Regions from separate parts of the Chromobacterium sp. ASV23 genome, predicted to be linked through region 1. Evidence: predicted binding sites of a transcription regulator. Region 1 holds the regulator's gene; each other region holds the start of a gene.
What was found. The regulator sigma-54, encoded in region 1, starts transcription at its own class of promoters, with help from an activator protein. The targets are predictions, from matches to a motif close to CTGGCACGCTTCATGCTT.
Positions count from the first base shown of each region.

Region 2: the regulator sigma-54 is predicted to act here: its motif matches at 1,240-1,257, upstream of JHD59_RS00200 (4Fe-4S dicluster domain-containing protein).
Region 3: the regulator sigma-54 is predicted to act here: its motif matches at 915-932, upstream of glnA (glutamate--ammonia ligase).

Region 1 covers NZ_JAELTR010000018.1:67,247-69,512, reverse strand. The annotation lists gene lptB (LPS export ABC transporter ATP-binding protein) at 1-386, shown strand, start outside; gene JHD59_RS09990 (RNA polymerase factor sigma-54) at 390-1,790, shown strand; gene raiA (ribosome-associated translation inhibitor RaiA) at 1,860-2,186, shown strand.
Region 2 covers NZ_JAELTR010000001.1:46,247-48,512, reverse strand. The annotation lists gene hypE (hydrogenase expression/formation protein HypE) at 1-261, shown strand, start outside; gene JHD59_RS00205 (hypothetical protein) at 349-819, opposite strand; gene JHD59_RS00200 (4Fe-4S dicluster domain-containing protein) at 1,357-1,923, shown strand; gene hyfB (hydrogenase 4 subunit B) at 1,920-2,266, shown strand, end outside.
Region 3 covers NZ_JAELTR010000002.1:104,588-106,853, forward strand. The annotation lists gene glnA (glutamate--ammonia ligase) at 1-848, opposite strand, end outside; gene JHD59_RS01655 (rhodanese-like domain-containing protein) at 1,252-1,704, shown strand; gene aroE (shikimate dehydrogenase) at 1,806-2,266, shown strand, end outside.

The sequences.
Region 1 (2,266 bases):
TGGAAAAGGAACTGGACCTGCTGCTGGACGACCTGAACATCGGCCATCTGCGCGACAGCAACGCGCTGGCGCTGTCCGGCGGCGAGCGGCGCCGGGTGGAAATCGCCCGCGTGCTGGCCACCCGGCCGCGCTTCATCCTGCTGGACGAACCGTTCGCCGGCGTCGATCCGATCGCGGTAATCGATATTCAGAAAATCATCTCCTTCCTGAAAGAGCGCGGCATCGGCGTGCTGATCACCGACCACAACGTCCGTGAGACGCTGCGCATCTGCGACCGCGCCTACATCATCAGCGACGGCTCGGTGCTGGCCTCCGGCCAGCCGGAGGAGCTGGTCAACAACGACAAGGTGCGCAAGGTTTACCTTGGCGAACATTTCCACCTGTAAACCATGAAGCAGGCACTACAGCTCAAGGTTTCGCAACAGCTGACGCTGACCCCGCAGCTGCAGCAGTCGATCAAACTGCTGCAACTGTCCACGCTGGACCTGCAGGCCGAGGTGGAGCGCTTTCTGCTGGACAACCCGCTGCTGGAACGCGGCGACGAGCCGCGCGACAGCGACGCGCCCACGGAGGCGGCGGAAGCGCGGGAAACCACGGAGAGCGAAGCGGCAGACAGCCGCGACGACAGCGCCGGCGAGCTGCTGGACTGGGGCGCCGGCAGCCGCCACGGCGGCGACGACGACTACGACCCGATGCTCAACGTGCCCTGCCCGGTCAGCCTGCGCGAGCACCTGCTGGCGCAGCTGGGCGAGATCGCCTTGCCGCGCCGCGACGAGGCCATCGTGCGGCTGCTGATCGAGGAGCTGGACGACGACGGCTACATGCCGCAAAGCCTGGACGAGCTGGCCAGCCATCTGCCGCTGGAGCTGCAGCTGGAAAGCGACGAGCTGGCCGTGGGCCTCGCCCTGCTGCAGCAATTCGACCCAGCCGGCGTCGGCGCGCGCACGCTGGCGGAATCGCTGCAGCTGCAGCTGCAGCGGCTGTCCGCGGCCGAACCTGGCCATGCGCTGGCCCTGGCCATCGTGCGCGAACATCTGGCGCTGCTGGGCGGCCGCGACTACGCCAAGCTGAAAAAGCTGCTGGCTTGCAACGACGCCGAACTGCGCGCGGCGCAGGCGCTGATCGCCCGCCTCAACCCGCACCCGGCCACCGGCTTCCATCACGGCGATGTCCACTACGTGATCCCCGACATCAGCGTGCGCAAGCTGCGCGGACGCTGGGTGGCGGAGCTGAACCGCTCGGCCGTGCCGCGGCTGCGCGTCAACCAGCTGTACGAGCGCATGCTGGCCGACAGCCGCGGCCAGGGCGGCGAGATGTCCGCCCGGCTGCAGGAGGCGCGCTGGCTGGTCAAGAACATCCAGCAACGGTTTGACACCATCCTGAAAGTGGCGGAAGCTATTGTCGAGCGTCAACAGTTGTTCTTTGAACAAGGCGAAGTGGCGATGCGGCCGCTGATTCTGCGCGATATCGCGGAAGAGCTGGGCCTGCACGAATCCACCGTATCCCGCTCCACCAGCCAGAAATACCTGCTTTGTTCGCGAGGTTTGTTCGAGCTCAAGTATTTCTTCGGCAGTTCGTTGGAGACTGAAAGCGGTGACGAGTGTTCCGCCACCGCCATCAAGGCTCACATCCGCAGCATGATAGAAGGCGAAAACCGGGCGAAGCCGCTGTCGGACAGCGCCCTCGCCGACGCGCTGGCCAAGCAAGGAATACAGGTTGCCAGACGCACCGTAGCCAAGTATCGTGAAGCCATGCAGATTCCGGCGGTGAATCTGCGCAAGGCGCTGTAAGAGCCTGCACAAGAATACAATGCCGCCCGACAACCCGCCCGGGCGGTCAACACCAGAAGGAGCTAGGGTATGAACCTCAAAGTAACTGGCCTGCACCTGGAAGTCACTCCGTCGCTGCGCGAATACATCGAGAACAAACTGGAGCGCATTACCCGCCATGTCGACAACGTGATCGACATCTCCGTGACCCTGTCGGTAGACAAACTGGTTCAAAAGGCTGAAGTCAATGTGCATCTGTCCGGCAAGGACATCCACATCGAGGCTACCGAAGCCGACCTCTACGCCGCCATCGACCTCTTGATGGACAAGCTGGACCGCCAAGTGCTGAAGCACAAGGAAAAGCTGACCGAACACCGCGTGCAAAGCTCCGGCGAAGTCCAGCAGCCCTCGCTGTGACGCCTAGTTGAAAAGGACGGGAACCGGGCGGTTCCCGTTTTTCTTTGCGCTTGCCGGTTTTCAGTACTATCAAGGCAACG
Region 2 (2,266 bases), on a different contig from region 1:
CAGGAAGTCACCGCCGCCTGCGAGCTGCTGGGCCTGGACCCGCTGTACGTGGCCAACGAGGGCAAGCTGGTGGCCGTGTGCGCCCCGGAAGACGCAGACGCGCTGCTGGCCGCCATGCGCGCTCACCCGCAAGGACGCGACGCGGCCATCATCGGCGAAGCCATCGCCGACGCCAACCAGTTTGTGCAGATGGAAACCGCCTTCGGCGGCAGGCGGATGGTGGATTGGATCAACGGCGAGCAGCTGCCGAGGATTTGTTAAATCCCACCGCATAGGCAGCCACGAGATTAAGAAAAGCGGGCAGCGCATATTGCCTGCCCGCTTTGCAAAGCTAAATTCTTTATCTACTTAAATCAAAGCGTGCTGCAACTCAGCTTTCTCGTGATTCGAAGTCTTGTGAGTCGCATCTTCAATGCTGACCTGGCAATGGTTGCCATCGTACGGGGAGTTTGCGTACAAAATGGTGGAAATCGGATCGCTCTTGCTGCGGCTCACCGCTTTGGTCGTGTCTTTTCCGCCCAGAATGGCATGCAGCTCGCCGCCAATCAGTTCCCACGCACAAATGCTCGATTGTTCAACGCTGAAGAAAGGCTTTGTAACCTTCAGCACGGAGGAGGAGAGGGAGAAATCCATATAACTGTCTTTGGTACCGGCAACCTTGAAATAGAAACGAGTATTACTGCCCTTATAGCTTTCCAGCTCAAACTCAATAGCCTCTTTTTCGGCGCCGCCACCATAGAACGAATCAGTCCCCTTCTGCATGCGCACATAACCAAAATCTTGACCATCAAACTTCAGCTTCAGAATTTTTTTGCTCATTTCAGTTACCCTCAAATTGGTTTGCATAAAATGCGAGTGATAGGTGGAATCTACTTAATGCAGACATACTGAAAAGCAACCGCAGAAAAGCTCAAATCAAGGTTGCAGGGATGGGCTGGTGCGGCAAGCTCAATTTACTGGATTCATTTTAAATAAAAAACTGATACATATGACAGTATGTGTTTTTAATTGAATTATTGAAATACAGAAATAAGCAAAAAGACTGTCTGTGATGGATACATACATCCTATTGCACTGAACCCACATACTCATCTGAATCTGATAACGCTTTTTACCAAGCAATCAACCTCGTCACTTCTGACGACACCCTGTGGCACCGACACTAAATCGACACCGCCGCTGCGCTAGCAGCGACAATATAAACCCATGAAAAACAAAGAAAATCAGACAAAAACCAATCTGGCACGCCTCGTGCATAAGTAAAGCCATTCCGGGCCCCGCCTGGCTTTACTTGGGGGAATCATGAACCGCTTCGTCATTGCAGAGCCCGAGCTTTGCAATGGGTGCAACACCTGCATGGCCGCCTGTTCCGCGCTGCACCGCGCGGCCGGCCTGCAGGCGCATCCACGGCTGGCCGTCACGCGCACGGCCGCCGTCACCGCGCCGGTGCTGTGCCGCCATTGCGACGACGCGCCTTGCGCGCGCGTCTGTCCGGTGGCGGCGATCTCGCTGTCCGGCCGCTCCATCGATCTCAATGAAACGCTGTGCATAGGTTGCAAGCTATGCGCCATCGCCTGCCCGTTCGGCGCCATCCAGCTGGCCGGCACGGCCTGCAGCGGGGTGGCCGCCATCAGCCCGGCCTGGCAGCCGCCGCTGGCGGAAACCCGGCCTGCCGCCGCGCCGCATGACAGCAACGCCATGCTGTCGCCGCTCTTGGCCTGGGAACCGGGCGTGAAGGCCATCGCCGTCAAGTGCGACCTGTGCCAAGGCCTGGCCGATGGCCCGGAATGCATGCGGGTGTGCCCGACGCAGGCGCTGCGGCTGGAAGACAACGATGCGCTCGCGCGCGCCGCCGACGCCCGCCGCCAGGCGGCGCTGTTCGCGCTGGGCGCGGACCCGAGCCTGCCGGAGGAAAGATCATGAGCCTCGCTCCCCTGCAATGGCTGCTGTTGTCCGTTTGCCTATATGGCGCGGGCGCGCTGCTGAGCCTGCTGCTGGCCCGTTTGGAAAACCTCGCCATCGGCGCCTCGTCCGTCTTCGGCATGGCCGGCGCGGCCTGCGGCCTGGCCGCCTCGCTGCCGGTATTGCAAACCGGGACGGTAGAACGCTTTTTGATGGACGGACCGTTTGAATTCGCCCATTTCGCCGTGCGGCTGGACCCGCTAGCCGCGCTGCTGCTGCTGGCCATTTCGGCGCTGACGCTGCTCGCCTCGCTATATGGCTGGTCGTATGTGCGGGAATACCGCGGACGCGGCGTAGGCGCGAT
Region 3 (2,266 bases), on a different contig from region 1:
TGGCCGTCTTTCCAGATGGACTGGTGCACGTGCATGCCGGAGCCGTTGTCGCCGACGATGGGCTTGGGCATGAAGGTGGCGGTCTTGCCGTAGCTGTGGGCCACGTTGTGCACCACGTACTTCAGGATCTGGGTCCAGTCGGCGCGCTGGGTCAGCGTGCTGAACTTGGTGCCGATTTCGTTCTGGCCGGCAGTGGCCACTTCGTGGTGGTGCACTTCCACCGGGATGCCCAGCTCTTCCAGCAGCAGCACCATGGCGGAGCGGATGTCTTGCGAGGAATCAACCGGCGGCACCGGGAAGTAGCCGCCCTTGATGCCCGGACGGTGGCCCATATTGCCGCCTTCGAATTCTTCCGCCGAGGCCCAGGCCGCTTCTTCGGCCTTGATCTTGACGAAGCAGCCGGACATGTCGGTGCCCCAGGTGATGCTGTCGAAGATGAAGAATTCCGGCTCCGGGCCGAAGTAGGCGGTGTCGCCGATGCCGGAGGCCTTCAGGTAGGCTTCGGCGCGCTTGGCGATGGAGCGCGGGTCGCGGTCATAGCCCTTGCCGTCGGCCGGGTCGATCACGTCGCAGTGCATGAATACGGTCGGCTCGTCGAAGAACGGGTCGATGCGGGCGGTAGCCGGGTCGGCCATCAGCAGCATGTCGGAAGCTTGGATGCCTTTCCAGCCGGCGATGGAGGAGCCGTCGAAGGCGTGGCCGCGCTCGAACCAGGCGTCGGCGTCTTCCAGCAGCACATGGGCCGGGATGGAGACGTGCTGCTCCTTGCCGCGGGTGTCGGTGAAGCGCAGATCGACAAATTTGACGTCGTTTTCTTGGATCAGTTTGACTACGTCGGCTACTGCCATGGTTTATCTCCTGAAAGGCAACGTGCACCCAAGGGCAAGTGCGTGAAAATTGGTACGCCCGGCATAAAGCAGGAAGCGTGCCAGCTTAAAAATCGCTGCTGCTGCATTGTGTCATAGGCGCATGGCCTTCGCCAGCAACCTGGAATGGACAAGTTTGACCCATGCTGGTGCCGTAAATTTTTGTAATGCACCAGATTGGTGCCATTCGCCAGCCATGTCATTTGCCAGTCATGTTGTTCGGGCAGATAATCGCCAACATGAGGGTCGCTGACAAAACCCTGCAGAGAGCCTGAGCGAAGGCGCGCCGACGCAGACAGCGGTCGCCCGGCAAGGAGCGCAACGCAGGATCAGGGGTTCTGTCAGCGACTCTACGCCACGCATGTTGCAAACGGAGGGATACATCATGAGTCGCATGAACCTGATACTGCAGGCCGCGCACGAGCGGGCGGAGCAGATGGGCCTGCCCTATAGCGGCGCCGTTTTGCCGGACGAAGCCTATGAGCTGATGCAATCGCTGCCCAAGGCGGTGCTGCTGGACGTGCGCAGCCATGCCGAGTGGCAGTTTGTCGGCACGGTGCCGCAGTCTGTCAAGATCGAGTGGCGCAGCTTTCCCGGCATGGCGCCGAACCCCAATTTTCTGGCCCAGCTGACGCATCAGGTGGACCCGGAATCGGTGCTGCTGGTGCTGTGTCGCTCCGGCGTCCGTTCCGATGAAGTGGCGCGGCTGGCGGCGGCCAATGGCTACAGCGAGGTGTACAACGTGCTGGAAGGCTTCGAGGGCGACAAGGACGAAATGGGCCATCGCAACTCGGTGGGCGGCTGGCGGCAGCGTGGCCTGCCGTGGGAGCAGAATTGAGCGAATGGTTTGGGCGGGTTGAAGTTTATGTCATTAAACGGCAAAGTGTGGCCTGAATCCGCTGCCGCGCGCAGCGCCAACTTAATATTGGAAAGCCGACCATGACCGATCGTTACGCCGTTATCGGCAACCCGATTTCCCATAGCCAGTCGCCGTTCATCCATCAGGAATTCGCCCAGGCTACCGGCCAGGATATCTCCTATGAAAAGCTGTTTGCCGATCTGGGCCGATTCAAGGACGTCGTCGACGAGTTTGTCGCCCATGGCGGAAAGGGGCTCAATATCACCCTGCCGTTCAAGAGCGACGCCTATCGCTACGCTCAGGAGCTGACCGAGCGCGCGCGCGCGGCCGAGGCGGTGAACACGCTGACGTTCCGCGACGGCAAGGTCTACGGCGACAACACCGACGGCGTGGGGCTGGTGCGCGACATCGTGGAAAACCTGGATTACCCGATCTACGGCCAGCGCGTGCTGATCCTGGGCGCCGGCGGCGCGGTGCGCGGCGTGCTGGAACCCATTCTGGAGCAGAAGCCGTCCAGCCTGACCATCGCCAACCGCACCGT